Regions from separate parts of the Aquibium pacificum genome, predicted to be linked through region 1. Evidence: predicted binding sites of a transcription regulator. Region 1 holds the regulator's gene; each other region holds the start of a gene.
The links. Region 1 encodes LexA, which represses DNA repair genes until DNA is damaged. Its sites were predicted from a motif close to TGTTCNNNNTGTGTTCNG; they were not measured.
Positions count from the first base shown of each region.

Region 2: the regulator LexA is predicted to act here: its motif matches at 3,103-3,120, upstream of ABGN05_RS21000 (cytoplasmic protein).
Region 3: the regulator LexA is predicted to act here: its motif matches at 1,880-1,897, upstream of ABGN05_RS18570 (YifB family Mg chelatase-like AAA ATPase).
Region 4: the regulator LexA is predicted to act here: its motif matches at 1,558-1,575, upstream of ABGN05_RS25280 (PA0069 family radical SAM protein).

Region 1 is NZ_JBDPGJ010000003.1:516,739-521,175, forward strand. Features, by position in the region: gene moaC (cyclic pyranopterin monophosphate synthase MoaC) at 1-262, shown strand, start outside; gene ABGN05_RS14960 (molybdopterin molybdotransferase MoeA) at 252-1,472, shown strand; gene lexA (transcriptional repressor LexA) at 1,585-2,295, shown strand; gene ABGN05_RS14970 (ComEC/Rec2 family competence protein) at 2,351-4,437, opposite strand, start outside.
Region 2 is NZ_JBDPGJ010000005.1:120,884-125,320, forward strand. Features, by position in the region: gene ABGN05_RS20975 (Na+/H+ antiporter subunit D) at 1-734, shown strand, start outside; gene ABGN05_RS20980 (Na+/H+ antiporter subunit E) at 731-1,204, shown strand; gene ABGN05_RS20985 (cation:proton antiporter) at 1,201-1,554, shown strand; gene mnhG (monovalent cation/H(+) antiporter subunit G) at 1,551-1,901, shown strand; gene ABGN05_RS20995 (Ros/MucR family transcriptional regulator) at 2,224-2,613, shown strand; gene ABGN05_RS21000 (cytoplasmic protein) at 2,614-2,961, opposite strand; gene ABGN05_RS21005 (helix-turn-helix domain-containing protein) at 3,178-3,621, shown strand; gene ABGN05_RS21010 (DUF6456 domain-containing protein) at 3,622-4,425, shown strand; gene ABGN05_RS21015 (SufE family protein) at 4,429-4,437, opposite strand, start outside.
Region 3 is NZ_JBDPGJ010000004.1:423,544-427,980, reverse strand. Features, by position in the region: gene ABGN05_RS18575 (transglutaminase-like cysteine peptidase) at 1-124, shown strand, start outside; gene ABGN05_RS18570 (YifB family Mg chelatase-like AAA ATPase) at 249-1,787, opposite strand; gene gshB (glutathione synthase) at 2,049-2,990, opposite strand; gene ABGN05_RS18560 (putative bifunctional diguanylate cyclase/phosphodiesterase) at 3,234-4,437, shown strand, end outside.
Region 4 is NZ_JBDPGJ010000007.1:43,887-48,323, forward strand. Features, by position in the region: gene ABGN05_RS25265 (4-(cytidine 5'-diphospho)-2-C-methyl-D-erythritol kinase) at 1-394, shown strand, start outside; gene moaB (molybdenum cofactor biosynthesis protein B) at 397-951, shown strand; gene ABGN05_RS25275 (glycosyltransferase) at 964-1,500, opposite strand; gene ABGN05_RS25280 (PA0069 family radical SAM protein) at 1,639-2,793, shown strand; gene ABGN05_RS25285 (DUF6101 family protein) at 3,230-3,793, shown strand; gene ubiA (4-hydroxybenzoate octaprenyltransferase) at 3,809-4,437, opposite strand, start outside.

The sequences.
Region 1 (4,437 bases):
GCTCTGCCATCCGCTCATGCTGAACAAGGTGTCGGTCGAGATCGACCCGGACGAGAGCCTGCCCGGGCTGCGCGTCAGGGCCACCGCGTCGGTGACCGGCAAGACCGGCGTGGAGATGGAGGCGCTCACCGCCGTCTCGGTTGCATGCCTCACCATCTACGACATGGCCAAGGCGGTCGACCGCGGCATGATCATCTCGGGCATCCGCCTGCTGGAGAAGTCGGGCGGCAAATCGGGCGACTGGCACGTCGATGCAGGCTAAGGCAACGGCACTCATCCCCGTCGACGAGGCGCTGCGCCTGCTTCTCGACGGCGTCAGGCCGCTGGACGCCGAACGCCTGCCGATCGCGGAATGCGGCGACCGCATTCTCGCCACGGACATACGTTCCCTGCGCACCCAGCCGCCGTTCGACGCCTCCGCCATGGACGGCTACGCGGTACGCTCGGCCGACGTCGCCCGGCTGCCGGCCAGGCTGCGGGTGATCGGGTCTGCGCCGGCGGGACGACCGTTTTCCGGCGCCGTCGGCCCGGGTGAGGCGGTCCGTATCTTCACCGGCGCGCCGATGCCCGAAGGCAGCGACTGCGTCCTGATCCAAGAAGACGCCGCCTCGGTCGCAGACGACATGATAGAGGCGAAGGAGACCGTCGCCGCCAGCCGCCACGTGCGCGCCCGTGGCCTCGATTTTTCAGAAGGCCAGCCGCTCCTGGATCGGGGACGCCGGCTCGACCCGCCGGCCCTGTCGCTCGCCGCCTCGGCCAATCATGCCGCACTCGACGTTGTGAGGAAGCCGCTCGTGGCGATCATCGCGACCGGCGATGAACTGCTGCCACCCGGCAGCGTCGTGGGACCCGGCCAGATCATTGCTTCGAACGGGCTCGGCGTGGCGGAGATCGTCCGGTCGGCGGGGGCTCGGGTCCTCGACTGTGGGATCGTGGCGGACGACCGCGACGCGATCTCGGCCACGCTCGACCGGGCGCTCGAAGCGGGCGCGGACCTCATCGTGACCATCGGCGGCGCGTCGGTCGGGGTCCACGACCTCGTGCGCGAGGTGCTGACGGCACGCGGCGGCGAGCTCGACTTCTGGAAGATCGCCATGCGGCCGGGCAAGCCGCTCATGGCGGGAACGCTCGGCGGCCGCAAGATCGTCGGCCTGCCCGGCAATCCGGTCGCGAGCCTCGTCTGCTCCTACGTCTTCCTGAAGCCGCTGGTCGCGTGCATGGCGGGCCGGCTGCACGAGGCCGACTTGCGGCAGGGCATCCTTGGTGCGCCCGTCCCCGCGAACGACCAGCGACAGGACTATCTGCGCGCCGCAATCCGCCGGGAAGCGGATGGGATTGTCGCAACGCCTTCAGCGATCCAGGATTCCTCCATGTTGCGCGTGATGGCGGATTCCGCCGCTCTGATCGTGCGCGCGCCCTTCGCGCCGCCCGCCGACGCCGGAGAGGAATGCCAGCTCCTGATGCTGTCGTGAACGAACGGTAAACAGATTCACTCAAATTTAAACTGTTGCGGAACAAGACTGGAACAGATAGGTTTGTTCCGGTTTTGTTTTTTAGCCGTCCGATTCCCCGAGGGGTGCAAAGATGCTGACGCGCAAGCAACACGAACTCCTGCTCTTCATCCACGAGCGGCTGAAGGAGTCGGGAATTCCCCCCTCCTTCGACGAGATGAAGGAGGCGCTCGACCTGGCGTCGAAATCGGGCATCCATCGCCTGATAACGGCTCTTGAAGAGCGCGGCTTCATCCGGCGGCTGCCGAACCGGGCTCGCGCGCTGGAGGTGATCCGGCTGCCCGAGTCCATCGCGCCTGGGCTTGGCGGACCGCGCAAGTTTTCCCCGAGCGTCATCGAAGGCAGCCTTTCGAGAAAGCCTGAACCGGCCCCCGCGCGCCGGGCGAGCAACGACGACACGGCGGCGATTTCCATTCCCGTCATGGGCAGGATCGCAGCCGGCGTTCCCATCGACGCAATCCAGCACCAGACGCATTCCGTCGCGGTTCCGCCGGACATGCTCTCCGGCGGCGAACATTTCGCACTCGAGGTCAGGGGCGATTCCATGATCGAGGCGGGCATTCTCGACGGCGATACGGTGGTGATCCGCAGCACCTCGACCGCCAGTCCGGGCGAGATCGTCGTGGCGCTCGTGGACGACGAGGAGGCCACATTGAAGCGTTTCCGCCGCAAGGGCGCCTCGATCGCGCTCGAAGCGGCCAATCCCGCCTACGAAACCCGCATCTTCGGGCCGGATCGGGTGAAGGTCCAGGGCCGTCTGGTCGGGCTGATCCGGCGGTATTGAAGCCGGGCCAGTCCTCCGTCCCCTCGGTTCGACGGAGATTCGCGTTGGGCGACCGCTACGGCTCCCGCTTGTAAGGCGGCATTCCGCGGGCCTCCCGCGAATACCGCCGATGATCATGCCAGGGCCGGTACGGCTCCCGTACGGCGAACCGGATCTCGGCGCGAGGTTCCTCCCCTTCCTCCGCCAAGCGGATCTCGGCACTGCCACGCCGCGCGAGGTCGCGTTTGATGACGACGAGCACCTTTGCCGAGGCGCACGGGTTCGCTGCCGTCGCATCGTCGATCACCAGGACGTCGACGAAACCGCAGAGCGAGCCCGCGTTCCCTCCGGCGGGCACGAACGCCACCATCGCTCCGCCGCCGTGTCGCGCGATGCAACCCGTGTCGTTGCAGACGAAGACCTCCGAAGCGCGTTGTGCCGTTGTGACCGCCGTAAGCGATTCGGAGGTGGAAACCGGTGTCGCAACCTTGTGTGTCATTGCCGCGTCCATCCAGATACCGGTGACGAAACGGTTCGGGCGCTCCTTGCTGACGGCAAGTTCCCCGGCCCGCGTGCGCATCGCGATCAAGTTTCCATCCTCCGAGAGCAGGACGTCCGGGAGATCGCGCGCCGCGATGAGCGCAATTCCCACGATCAAAAACGGCAAGGCGGCGAGGCGCAGCCATGTCGACAGGACGGTCACGAGCACAAGCGCGATGGTCATCGAAAGCACGGCCGACAGCGGGATCGCGCCGACCGCGTCGAACGGCGTGCGTTGGGCAAGCCATTGGGCGATCGAGACCATGACCCCGATCCCCCACCCCATGACATCGAGCGCGAAGCCTTCGAGGCCCAACGGCATCAGGATGCCGGCAAGAACCGCCGAAGGCATGATCACGAAGGACACGACCGGCATGGCGCCGAGATTGGCGAGGAGACCGAGCGGTGCCATGCGGTGGAAATGCCAGACGCCATAGAGCGCAGTCGCGGTTCCCGCTACAAGGGAGGTCACCGCGATGCCGGCGCAGTAGAGCAGGAAGAGCCGCAAGCCGTTGCCGACCGTCGAGCCTCGCGCAGGTTGCCCTCCCGTGAAACGGTCCGATCGACGCTCGGACCACCAGGCGTAGGCCGCGATCAGCGCCGCCGTGGCGGCGAACGACATCTGGAAGCTCGGCCCGACGACCTCGTGCGGGGCGATCGCGATGACGATGAGCGCCGAGATCGCGAGATTGCGCATCGTGATCGCCGACCGGTCGAACAGCAGCGCTACCAGCATCACGGCGATCATGATGAAGCTGCGCTGTGCCGCGACCGCCGCGCCCGAAATCAACAGGTAGTAGCCCGCCGCCAGTAACGCGACGGCGGCCGCGTACTTCTTCACGGGCAGGCGCGAGGCGAACCCGGGAAACAGCGCGAAGACGAAGCGCAGCGCGAACATGACCGTGCCGGCGACGAGCGCCATATGCAGTCCCGAAATTGACAGGACGTGCGCGAGGCCGGTCTTTCGTAGCGCCTCGTTGATCTCCTCCGGAATACCCGCGCGCGTTCCGGCGATGAGCGCCGCCGCGATCTGGCCTTCGGGTCCGTCGATCCGGCCGGTGATCCGGCCCGCGATCGCCTGGCGCATGTCGGCGATCCGGGCGGAAAGGACCGCGCGCCAGTCCGGCGCTTCGTCGAGGCTCACCGATTCTGGATCGGAAAGAAAGAACCCGGTGGCGCCGATGCCGTCCATGTAGCTCTCGAAGGCGAAGTCGTAGCCGAACGGCCGGGCCGGCCCCGAGGGAGGGAAGAGCCGAGCGTAGCCGGCAACGCGGTCCCCCGCGCGGATTTCGGCAGGCAGGGACCGTGCCGAAAGCCGGACCCGCTCCGGCGCGTATCGAAGCACCGGCCGGTCGGTCGACCGAAGGTCGATCGTGAGCCGGACCCGGCCGCTTGCCTGACGTTCGAGCGCCACCACCCGGCCGGTCACGAACGTCGGGATCTCGGAGCCGAGCATTCTGGTCCCGGCACGCCAGGTCTCGAGCTTTCCGGCGAGCATGCCCAGCATGGACACGATGAGGATCGTCGACAGAAGCCGCCACACACCGGCCCGCGGGAGAAAGGCGCGCGCGAGCAAGCAAGATGCCAGGCCAGCGGCCACAAATGTGAACGGCGGTTCCAGGG
Region 2 (4,437 bases), on a different contig from region 1:
CGATGATGACCCTGTTCCCGGTCGAGCGGGAAGTCCTTTCCGGCCTGATCGGCTGGATCGCGGTCGCCACCATGCTGCTTGGCATCCTCGGCGCGCTCGCCCAGTCCGACGTGCGCAGGATCATCGGCTTCGTCGTCATTTCCGGTATCGGAGTGATGCTTTCCGGCCTGGCGCTGGGGACGCCGCTTGGCGTGACCGGCACCATTCTCTACGCAGTCCATTCGATCCTCGTGATGACCGCGCTCTATCTCCTTGCCGGGCTCATGCACGAGGCCGGCGGAAGCTACTCCCTGCACGAGACCGCGGGGCTCTATCGCAGCCATCCGCTGCTGGCCGCCATGGCGCTGCTTCTTGTGCTGGCCGCTGCCGGCCTTCCGCCGCTTTCCGGGCTCTGGCCGAAGGTCATGCTCGTCAAGGCCTCGATCGAGAGCGGGGCCTGGTGGCTGGCTTCCGCCATCCTCGTGAGCAGCATCCTGACGGTCATCGCGCTCGGACGCGTCTTTGCACTTTCGTTCTGGCGGATGGATGCCGGCGAGACGGTCGAGCGCACCGATGCCGAGCGGGCGATCAGCCCCGGGGCGGGATACGGCGTCCTTGCCGCGCTGATCGTTCCCGCAATCGCGATCGGCGTCTATCCCGAGCCGTTCCTCCGGCTCGCCGCCGCCGCGGCCGCCGGCCTTGCCGATCCCGCTTCCTATCTCGATGCGGTGTTCCCGCCCGGAGGAGGATCATGACGATCTATCTGATCAACATCCTGCTTGCGCTCGCATGGGTGGCCGTCACTGGTTCGGCAACCATCTCGAACTTCCTCTTCGGGTTCGTTCTCGGCGCCGGCGCGCTCTATCTGATCCGCGAGCAGGCCGGCTCTCTCGGCTACTTCCGGCGGACGCGCCGCGTCGTGTCGCTTTTCGCCCTGTTCCTCTACGAACTGGTCCTGTCCTCCTGGCGCGTCGCCGTGCTGGTCGTGCAGCCGCGGATGGACCTGAAGCCCGGCATCTTCGCCTATCCGTTGAAGGTCGACCGCGAGTTCGAGATCACGCTGCTGGCGAACCTCATCACACTGACCCCGGGAACGCTCTCGGTGGACGTTTCGGAAGATCGGCGCTTCCTTTACGTGCATGCGCTGGACTGCTCGGACCCGGACCAGACGCGGCTCGACATCGCGAACGGTTTCGAGCGCAAGATCATGGAGGCGTTTCGATGAACGCCAGCGAAGCGTTCCTGACCGGCGCGGTATACTTGGCGCTGGCGCTGCTCAGCCTATCGTTTCTCGTGACGGTGTTGCGCGTCGTGCGCGGGCCGACCTTGCCGGATCGCATCGTCGGGCTCGACATGCTCGTGGCGGTCGCGATCGGCTTCATCGCCGTCATCGGCATCAAGACGGGGGTGACTCTCTACGTCGATGTTGCGATCGCGCTGGGTCTCGTCGGGTTCCTGGCTACCGTCGCCTTCGCGCGCTTCGTGATGAACCGTGGGCGCGATCGCGAGGTCGACGGGGAGCTGCAATCCGGGAGCGAACCGCTGGAACACCGACGGCCGGAGGCGAGTTCATGATCGACATCATCCAGAACTATCTGGCCGGCATCCTGATCATCGTGGGATCGGGGTTCGCGCTGGTTGCCTCGATCGGCCTGCTCAGGTTGCCGGAATTCTACACCCGGATGCATGCCGCGTCGAAGGCGGGAACGCTTGGTTCGGGCGTGATGCTGATCGCCCTGGCTGTCTATACGGACGAAACCACGATCGCCACGCGCGCGCTGGCCGGCTTCGTCTTCTTTCTGCTGACGGCCCCGATTTCGGCGCATCTCCTGGCAAAGGCGGCCTATGCGGCCGGCTATCCTCTCTGGGAAGGATCCGTCCACGACGAGATGCCGCAACAATCCAGGGACCCCGATGCCTGAGAATTGGTCAATGTTACAACTTTGTAATGTATCCCTATCACCGATCTTACCAAGCGCCCCGGAAAACGCGCAGAGGTTGTATTCCGCAGGGTCAATCTCGAACAATACACTAGTAACCAGACAGATTTTTTTCTTAACTGCTGTATTGAATTGACTTGAAACTTTGATTGCTTCAATTATCTAGCCGATATGCGAATCGTAGAATTCCTATTTCGCACATCGCCGTTGATCGGCGCGTAAGAACGCCGAACGCAATCGACCATCCTCGAACTGGGGCCTGAAAACCATGGAACTACCCGAATCCAGTGCTATGAGCGGTAACATGCTCATCGAACTTACTGCCGACGTCGTCGCCGCCTACGTGAGCAACAATCCAGTTCCTGCCGGGGAACTCCCGAACCTGATCGCCGACATCCACAGCGCGCTCGGCCGCGTCGGCTCTGGCACGGAACAGGTGCCCACCGAGAAGCCCAAGCCGGCGGTGAACCCGAAAAAGTCGATACACGACGACTACATCGTCTGCCTCGAAGACGGGAAGAAGTTCAAGTCGCTGAAGCGTCATCTCATGACCCACTACGGACTTACGCCCGACCAGTACCGCGAGAAGTGGGGCCTCGATGCCAACTATCCGATGGTCGCACCGAACTATGCGGCTGCCCGTTCGCAGCTCGCCAAGAAGATGGGTCTCGGCCGCAAGCGCAAGACGCGCTGATCAAGCGGTCATCGTGCCAAGTGTCAAGACGGCGTCTTCGGGCGCCGTTTTTGCTTTCGTGCATTCGCCGGCGGGCAAACCAAGATCGATGAATGCGAGCGCCTGCTTCAGGGCGATGTGACGGTTGAGGTCGTAGCTCCAGTGCCGGGCTCCGCCGCGGAGCCTTTCGCGTTCGAGCAGGCGCTGAACCCTTCTCCGGATCGCCGCCTTGTGTTCCCCCTCCGCGCCCATCGCGGTTGCAAGGTCGATGCCCGTGGCGAGGAAGAACGCCGCCGATGCCCGAGCGAACGCGATCTCGCGCGCCCGGGCGGCTTCGAACAACTGAGCTTCTCTGGCGATTGCCGGCATCCGCCTGCTCCATTCCGGTTGAATATGGTTGCAAGCATGCCCGCCGCCGGCGGAGCGGGGAGAGATTCCGCCGCGTTGCCGAAAGTCTTTTCGAAAACACACAGGAAGATCAACGAGTTCGCGGCAAGGCGGGCCTTTTTCCGTTGCTATTTTGTTCACACCATCCTTCCGTCTCGATATAAGAGGAACATATTCCTATAACGAGGGGGAAGCGCCGTGCCGTCCAGTACCGCCTGCCAGATCGTCAGAGAGCAACGGCAACCGTCATCTGCCGACAGCGACCGGGACCGGACCGGGTGCGGTTCCACGAAGGGCGTATCGGAATGTTCATCCTCCGCGCTCGAACGCAATGTCGGCATCTGCGACTGCATGATCGATATTGCGGCCGCTCTCTTCAACGTCAGCGGGCGCGAACTCCGGCAGCCCGGCAGGACATGCACCAGCGTCGCGCGGGTTCGGCAGATCGCCATGTACGTCACCCACGTCGTCATGGGCTTGACGATGAGCGAGGTGGGCCGCGGTTTCGGCCGCGACCGGACGACCGTCCTGCACGCGTGCCATCTCATCGAAGACATGCGCGACGATGCCGATTTCGACGCGCTCGTCCTGATGACGGAAAGGGTGGCGCGCGCGGCGCTCAGGGGAATGGAGCGCATCTGAATGACCGGCCAGAGCGAAAAGGAGGATCTCCGCATCCTCCGGCTTCTTTCATTCGGCCCGGCCTGCGTGGAAGACTGCGCCCGCGCCGACCGGATCAGGCTCACGTCGCAGCGGCTCGGAACGATTTCGGCCAGCCGGATTTCGTTCGACGGGCTTTTGCGCCGGTCGCTCGTGACGGTCTCGGACCGTGTCGCGTGCCTAACTCCGACGGGCGTGTCGGCGTTTGCCCGCATGCGTGACGAAAACTGCCTGGGGCAACACGTGGAGATCGGCTCCGCTTCGGTCGAGCTTCCGGAGGGGCGCCGGAACGCACTTGCGAACCTGTCGGAATCGCCGCTCGGTCAGCTCGCCCGGCGCAAGGCGAAGGACGGCAAGCCTTTCCTGGAGGCCAGGGAGTTCCGGGCGGGCGAACGCCTGCGCGCGGACTACACGCGGGGGCAGCTTCTTCCCCGGCTGGGCGCCAACTGGAGCGCGGCCGGAACCTCCGGCCGGCCGATGGGCACGCCGGGCGCGAGCGCGGAACTGACGGACGGCGCGGTCGCCGCCCGGCAACGCGTCAACGCCGCGCTGACGGGCGTTGGGCCCGAACTCGCCGGTCTCCTCGTGGATGTCTGCTGCTTTCTGAAAGGGCTGGAGACGGTGGAGATCGAGCGGGCCTGGCCGGCACGGTCGGCAAAGGTGGTTCTCAAGACCGCGCTCGCCGCGCTTGCGCGCCACTACGAGCCGGAGCGGAAAAAGGTATCCGGAGGAAGCATCCTTCATTGGGGCGCGGAGGACTACCGCCCCGAAATGAGCGAGCGCTGACCGTCAGGCGCT
Region 3 (4,437 bases), on a different contig from region 1:
CACGGTGAAGGCCTGGGAACAGACCGGATACCGGTATCTGAAGCGCCAGGCGAGCACGCATACCGGGCGATGGGTCAGCCTGCGCGACGACAACACCCTGATGGTGGGCTCGGTCCGCAACTGACCGCGCGATCCGCTCCGCAGCCGGGGGTCGTAGCGTGCCGCGCAGGTGCCTGCTTCCCGCGCGGACCGTGGGCCGACCGACGGCCAGCCACTGCAAAGCACCGCGTATCGTACCTCGCCCCTGATTACGCCGCGGCGCGCGCGGCGGCGGCTTCCGCCCCGACACGGTAGGAGATCGCTTCGGCGAGATGGATGCGCCCGACCGTTTCGAGGCCGTCCAGGTCGGCCAGCGTGCGCGCGACCTTCAAAATGCGATGATAGGCGCGGGCAGAGAACCCCAGTTTCTCACTGGCATCGCGCAGCAGCGCCAGGCCCGCGGCATCCGGCGCCGCGACGTCCTCGATCAGCGCGGGTCCACAATGCGCGTTCGTCGTGATGCCGGGCAGGCCGCGCGAGGCGAAGCGCTCCCGCTGGATGGTGCGCGCGGCAGCGACCCGAGCGGCGACGACCGCGCTGGTTTCGGCACGGGACGGACGAATGAGGTCGGCGGCAGAGACCGCGGGAACGTCGATTCTCAGATCGATGCGATCGAGGAGCGGCCCCGAAATCCGTGCCTGATAGTCGCTTTGGCAGCGCGGACCGCGGGCGCAGCGATATCCCGGTTCGCCCGCCATGCCGCACCGGCACGGGTTCATCGCCGCCACGAGCTGTATCCGCGACGGATAGGACACACGGGTGTTGGCGCGCGCGATGACGCATTCCCCCGTCTCCAGCGGCTGGCGCAGCGAATCCAGCACCGGCGCGGCGAACTCAGGCAGTTCGTCGAGGAAGAGCACGCCATGATGGGCAAGCGAGGCCTCGCCCGGTCGCACCCTCAAGCCGCCGCCGACCATGGCTGCCATTGACGCCGAATGATGCGGCGAGCGGAACGGCCGCCGGTCCGACAGCTTGCCGCCGGTGAGTTCGCCGGCGATCGAGGCGATCATGGACACCTCGAGCAGTTCCTCCGGCGACAGCGGCGGCAGGATCGACGGCAGGCGCTGCGCCAGCATCGACTTGCCCGATCCCGGCGGACCGCTCATCAGAAGATTATGACCCCCGGCCGCCGCCACTTCGAGCGCACGCTTGGCGCTCTCCTGCCCCTTGATGTCCGCGAGGTCCGGAAGGTTGGTGGCCGGCTCCCTGATCCTGGCCTCTGGCCGGGAAAGCACCTGCGTCCCGCGAAAGTGGTTGGCGACCGCGATCAGGCTGCGCGGCGCGAGGATCTCGACATCGGCCCCGGCCCAGGCGGCCTCCGGTCCCGACGCATGCGGGCAGATCAGGCCCTTGCCCATCGCGTTCGCGCCGATCGCCGCCGGCAGGGCGCCGGCGACGGCCGCGATGGTCCCGTCGAGCGACAGTTCGCCGAGAACGACGAAACCGCCGAGCGCGTCGCCGGGAATGGCGCCAAGCGCGGCCATGAGGCTGAGCGCGATCGGAAGATCGTAGTGGCTGCCCTCCTTCGGCAGGTCGGCCGGGGCGAGATTGACCGTCACCTTCTTCGGGGGCATCGACAGGCCGGAGGCGTGCAGCGCGGCCTGGACCCGCTCGCGGCTCTCGGCCACCGCTTTGTCCGGCAGGCCGACGATGTGCATGCCGATCTTGCCCGGCGCGACCATCACCTGCACGTCGACGGGCACGGCCTCTATGCCCTGGAAGGCGATGGTGCTGACGCGTGAAACCATCCTCGTCCCCTCTTCCGACCTTTTGCGCACGAAGGCAGGCAGGTACGCCATAAAGGAGTTGTTCCAGCTAAGCACAACCATTTCGTCGTGACAAGAACATTTGGAGAACAATTGGTCGATCGGCGCATGCGCAGGCACGCGCGCAGCCGTCGCGAAGTCTATCGGTTCGCTGTTGCGAGGACCCTCGAACGGGAACGGCCGGAACCAACGTCCGGGGCGCGCCGCCGGCGAGCCGCCCGAGGCCGCCAGGCGCGGTCGAGACTACGCCCGCTTCGATTCCACCGCGTCCCAGAACAGGGACGCGATGTCGGCGCCACCGAAGCGCTGGACCTCGCGCACGCCGGTCGGCGACGTGACGTTGATCTCGGTCAGATAGTCGCCGATCACGTCGATCCCGACGAGGATGAAGCCCCGTTCCCGAAGCGAAGGTCCGATGCGGGCGCAGATCTCGCGTTCGCGGTCGGTCAGTTCCGTCGCCTCGGCGCGGCCGCCGACATGCATGTTGGAGCGGGAATCGTGCTCGGCAGGCACGCGGTTGATGGCGCCGACGGGCTCGCCGTCGATCAGGATGATGCGCTTGTCGCCCTTTCGCACTTCCTTGAGGTATCGCTGCACGATGTAGGGTTCGCGGAACATCTGTCCGAACATCTCGAGCAGCGATGCGAGATTCCTGTCGGCCTCGGCAAGATGGAAGATGCCGGCGCCGCCATTGCCGTAGAGCGGTTTGACGATGATGTCGCCGAACTCCTTGCGAAAGGCCGCCACCTCGGCGGCATCCTTGGTGATCAACGTCTCCGGCATCAGATCGGGAAACTCGGTGACGAAGATCTTCTCCGGGCTATTGCGCACCCAGGCGGGATCGTTGACCACCAGGGTCTTCGGGTGGACGCGCTCCAACATGTGAGTCGTGGTGATGTAGTTCATGTCGAAGGGCGGGTCCTGGCGCAGCAGCACCACGTCGATTTCCGAAAGATCGAGGCGCACGGGCTCCCCGAGCGCATAGTGGTCCCCCTTGACATCCTTGACAGTCATCGGCTCGGCCCGGGCGAAGGCCTTGCCGCCGCGCATGGTCAGGCGGTCGGGGGTATAGTGGTAGAGTTCGTGGCCGCGCCGCTGCGCTTCCAGCGACAGCGCGAACGTGGTGTCGCCCGCGATCGTCAGCGTCGCGACGTGGTCCATCTGCACGGCTATCCTGAGCGGCATCTCGGTTCTCCGGAACTTCGAAAGGAAGATGGCATCTATCGAAAACGCACCGGGCTGCCAATCTCCGGCCGGCAGTTTCGAATGGACCAGCGGGCGTTCACGGCACTCGCGGTCGACCGTCGCCTCCTCATTCCATAGGCTACCTCCGGGCGTTGCCGAAGGGACACCCTTCCTAAACGCTTTTGCTCGATATTAGGTTGAGTAAGCCGGGGCTAAATCACCAGAACAACAATGAACGGACCCATGCGCAACACAGACAGGCCGGGGGAACAGGGAGACCTCGCCTACACAGATCCGTTGACGGGCCTGGGCAACAACCGCCGGTTCGTCACCAAGGTGAAACGCCTGATCGCCGAACGCGAGGACGATCCGGCTCCGTTTGCCATCGGCATCATCGATCTCGACGGCTTCAAGCCGATCAACGATCTTTTCGGCAGAGCGTCAGGCGACGAGATATTGCTGCAGGTCGCGCTCCGCCTGCATGCGGCGATGGACAGGCATTCAACGGTCACCCGCATCGGGGCGGACGAGTTCGCTTTCCTGCTTCCCATGACGTTCAGCGAGGCGGCGGCGGCTGAACAGGCACGCATGCTGATCGAGATTCTCTCCGCGCCCTATGATCTCGGCGAGCGCAGCGCCCGGCTCTCCGCATCGGTCGGATGCTCCCTTTTCTTCGTCGGAAACGAGAGCGCCGACGACCTGATCCGCAAGGCCGAAACCGCCCTCTACCACGCCAAGCGAAGCGGCCGCGGGCTGGTGGTCGTCTACACGCAGGACATGGAGGAAGCGGCAAAGCGCGTCACCCGCATCGAGCAGGCGCTGCGCCGCGCGGTCTCGGCCGGCGAAGTCGAGCCGCACTTCCAGCCGATCGTCGACCTCGCCTCGCGCCGCATCATCGGTTTCGAGGCGCTGGCGCGCTGGACGGACGGCGACCTCGGCTCCGTGTCGCCCGGCGTGTTCATTCCGATCGCCGAAGAGCGCGGCATCATCGGGCAGCTGTCGCAACTCCTCCTGCGCAAGGCGACGCTAGCGGCCCGCCAGTGGCCGGAGAGCGTCTTCCTTTCGTTCAATCTCTCTCCCTCCCAGCTGGTCGACCAGAACACCTGCAATCAGATCATGACCATTCTCTCGCGGTCCGGCCTCGATCCGCGCCGGCTCGAGATCGAGATCACCGAAACGGGCGTGATGTCGGACCCCGCCTCGGCGGAGAAGATCATGCAGGAACTCCGGTCGTACGGCATCCGCATCGCGCTCGACGATTTCGGCACCGGCCAGTCGAGTCTCGGACGGCTGCGCGAATTCCACTTCGACAAGATCAAGATCGATCAGGCCTTCGTCGCCTCCATCCTGACCGACCGCGCCTCCGAGCACATCGTCCGGGCGATCCTGGCGATGTGCGAGGGTCTCAACATGGACGTCGTGGCCGAAGGCATAGAGGACGAAGCCC
Region 4 (4,437 bases), on a different contig from region 1:
CCCGCTGGAAGACTGGCCAGAGCTGGACGTGGTTCTGGTCAACCCGGGCGCGGGGGTCTCGACGCCCGACGTGTTCAGGCGCCTCGCCAGCCGCGAAAACCCGCCGCTTCCCCCTATGCCGCGGCACGCGGATCATGGCGCGGTCTGCGATTGGCTCGCCGGAACCCGCAACGACCTCGAGGAGCCGGCGCGCGCGATCGCTCCCGACATCGGGCAGGCGCTTGACGCGCTGCGCGCGGCGGGCGCAGGCTTTGCCCGGATGACGGGCTCGGGCGCGACCTGCTTCGGCCTGTTTCCCGGGCCGCGGGCCGCCGCGCGCGCCGCGGCGGCGATCCGCTCGGGGCATCCGGGGTGGTTCGTGGAACCGACGAGAACGATGGGAGCACACGCATGAGCCTGGAGCGACTCGACGAGATCCGGCCTTTCATTCCGGTCGGCGTCGCCGTCCTGACCGTGTCCGACACGCGCACGCTGGACGACGACAAGTCGGGGCGCACGCTCGCCGAGCGCATCGCCGACGCCGGCCATCGCCTCGCCGACCGCCGGATCGTCACGGACGACGCGGGAAAGATCGCGGGAATCGTAATGGACTGGTCGCGCGATCCCGCAATCGACGTCGTGATCACCACGGGCGGGACGGGGTTCACCGGCCGCGACGTCACGCCCGAGGCGCTGGAGCCGCTGTTTCAGAAGCGCATGGACGGATTCTCGGAAGTCTTTCACCGCATCTCGTACGACAAGATTGGCACCTCGACGATCCAGAGCCGGGCGACTGCCGGCCTGATCAACCAGACCTTCGTCTTCGTGCTGCCCGGCTCGCCGGGCGCCTGCCGCGATGCCTGGGATGGCATCCTCAGGGCGCAGCTCGACTATCGCCACATGCCGTGCAACTTCGTCGAGATCATGCCGCGTCTCGACGAACATCTCAGGCGCGGCGGCACCCTGACCTGACAGCCTCGGGCGTCAGCGGGTATCCGCTATCCTGCGCCTGTTCTGCCTCGCCTCTGCAGGGATGATCTCGGCCGGGATGCGTTGGCCGGAAATGCGCCGGGCGAAGGCTTCGACCTCTTCACCGGGTCTCAGCTTAGCCAGAGCCTGCGGCTTGCTCACCAGCAAGCCTTCGGCGAGCGGCCGCTTTCTCGTGAACCAGCGCGAGAGGAATCTCGGCTCTGCGGACCGTGAGCGCAGGAAGCGTCCGGGGGTGGTCCGCCGCGCGACATGCGCGACGACGGCGTCGATCCAGCCGTCCGAAAGCTTCGCTCCGGGCTCGATGAAAAGCAGCCAGTCGCCCTTGGCACGCCGCATGCCGCTGGCGAGTTCGCCGTTAGGGATCAGCGCGCATCCGGCGTGGTCGGCGACCGCGGCGGTGTGGTCGGTCGATCCCCGATCGTGCACCATCACCTCGCGCACGATGCCTTCCACGGCGCCAGAAACGAGCGACATCAGCGTGCGCGCGAGTGCGTCCTCGTCGTTGCGCGTCTCGATGAGCACCGTCAACATGTCTCCCGCTTAGCCGAAAGATTAGCCGAATTCCAGCGCTGCACCGCACAACGATAAAGTTCTTGATTTGTTCTCATCTCACCGATAGGAATAGTTTCATCGAAACGACGATTCCCGGGCCGCCGAACGGAGACGAAAATGGAACAGATCGCACGCGCGGACATTGCCGCTTTTGCAAGCGGAGACAGCGGATTGGCCAATGCCATGATTGAACAAAGCGGTGTCAGGATCGGCGGCGAACGCCGGCGGGGCCGCGCCGCGGGGATCAATCCGGCAGGCCGCTTCGAGGCCATCCGGCGCGACGTCTTTGACGACGGCTGGAACACGCTGGAGGATCTGCCGCCGTTCAAGACCGAAGTCCAGGCAGAGAAACCGCGCAACATCATCACGCGCAACGACTCCCCCGACATCTCCTTCGACCGCTCGATCAATCCCTATCGCGGCTGCGAGCATGGCTGCGTCTATTGCTTCGCCCGCCCCACGCACGGCTACATGGGCCTGTCCGCCGGACTGGATTTCGAATCGAAGCTCTTCTCCAAGCCGGATGCCGCGAAACTCTTGGAGCGGGAACTCGGCAAGGAAGGCTATCAGGCGAAAACCATCGCAATCGGCACCAACACCGATCCCTACCAGCCGATCGAGAAACAGTACCGCATCATGCGCGAAGTGCTCGAGGTTCTCGAAGCGCATGATCATCCGGTCGGCATCGTCACCAAGTCGGCGCTGGTGACCCGCGATGCCGACATCCTCGCGCGCATGGCGGAAAAGGGCCTCGCGAAGGTGGCACTTTCGGTCACGACGCTGGACCGCCGGCTCGCCCGTACCATGGAGCCACGCGCCGCGACGCCGACGCGGCGGCTCGAGGCGATGAAGGCGCTGGCCGGCGCGGGTATCCCGGTCTCCGTCATGGTGGCCCCCGTCGTGCCTGGCCTCACCGACCACGAAGTGGAGCGCATCCTCGAATCGGCCGAGGCCATGGGCGCTCGGGAGGCGGGCTACATCGTCCTGCGGTTGCCGCTGGAGGTAAGCCCGATCTTCAAGGACTGGCTGCTCAGGCACTATCCGGACCGCTACCGTCACGTGATGTCTCTGGTGCGCTCGATGCGCGACGGCAAGGACTACGATTCCGCCTGGGGAACTCGCATGAAGGGCACCGGTCCCTATGCCTGGCAGATCGGCCGCCGCTTCGAGATCGCCGCCCGCCGCCTCGGCCTCAACCGCTCGAAGCTGACGCTTCGGATCGACCTCTTCAAGCCGCCGGCACGCGCCGGCGAACAGATGATGCTGCTTTGAAGCATGTCTCCAGAAAGCGGGACACCTGCTTCTGAAACATGACATCCGACAAAACGAAGACCTGAAGCGCGGGAAGCGGATCTGAACGTCGTGGTGCACCTTGCGCCACGCTCCCGCTGCTCCCCTTCGTAGCCCTCCGTCCGGCCCGTCCCCCGTCCCTGGCCTGACGGCGCCCTCCCGGTCCGCCCCTCCGGGAGGGCTTTTTCTTTTTTTCTGCCCGTCCGCGCGTCGCGCCGGGTTTTTCCGCGCACGCTGGCTGGTGTTGCCGCGCGCGCTGGTTGCAATCCGCTAACCATCGAAAAGATCAGCAAAATTTAACCCAACTTCTTAAGTCCGCCAGTAAGGCTGCCGCGCTAGCCTGCAAGACATAAAGAGGCCGGAAAATCGGCCCGCGAGGACCGCAAAACCGGCTCTCAGGGATGCAGGAAGGCGAATGATGAATACGGTGACCAACCCCGCCTGGGCTGGCCGCGCATTGCGGCTCGATCCGTTCCGACTGCCGCAGGTGACGAGCTTCGCCGCTCGCGACGATATGGGCGAGGTGTCCGTGACAATCGACCGGCGCGGCGCGGTGATGCGGCGGATGCTCGAGCGCTCGGGACTGCCCGTGTCGATCCTGTTACCGGCGCGCACCTTCAGGGGCGTCGCCGCGCGTGCGATCGAGGACGGGGGCGGCGGCGTGACGGTCACGCTTGAACTCCTGCATTCCGACCCGATGCTGTGCATTCCGCTGCTGGTCGCCTACGATCTCGACGATGTCGCTGCCGACTGGCGCGCCTGGGCCGATGCCTACGGGTTGCCGATGCTCCTGATAGAGGCGGACGGCATCGCCCGCACGCTGGAGGAATCGCTTTCCGCAGCGGCCCGGGCCGCGCCGGTCGGGCGCCGCAAGCGCACCGGCTCGCAGCCGCGCCGCCCGCGCTTCCTCGCCCGCCGCAAGACCGCGACGCTCGGTCTGCGCCTCGTCATCCGGGGCGAGGAAATCATCGCGCGCTCCTGAGGGGCGCGTTCCCGTTCAGAACCGCGGGCTGATCGCCGCCCAGATTCCGGCCCCGACAAAGCCGAGAAAGACGAGCCAGCCCACCACATTGTTCGACCGGAACAGGCGAAGGCACTGGTCGGGATCGTCGATGTCGAGCGCCTGCACCTGCCGCATCATGTGGGCACCCGCCGCCAGAAGCCCCGCAAGCGCGGGAAACGGCGCCATGGCGGAGGCGCAGGCCGCCCCCATCAGCACCAGCGCGCCGCCATAGAGGCCGATCAGCCAGGGCTTCGTCCGTGCCCCGAAGAGCCGCGCCGTGGAGCGCACGCCGACCACGGCATCGTCTTCCTTGTCCTGGTGGGCGTAGATCGTGTCGTAGCCGATCACCCACAGGATCGAGCCGGCGTAAAGCAGGAGCGCTGGCGAGCCGAGTTCCCCGAAGGCGGCGGCCCAGCCCATCAGCGCGCCCCAGGAGAAGGCGAGCCCCAGGCCGAACTGCGGCCAGTCGGTGAAGCGCTTCATGAACGGATAGATCGCAACGACGGCCAGCGAGGCGATGCCGAGCAGGATGGTGAAGCCGTTGAACTGCACGAGCACGGCAAGCCCGATGAGCGCCTGCGCGACCAGGAAGGTCCAGGCCTGCCGGCGCGTGACCTTGCCGG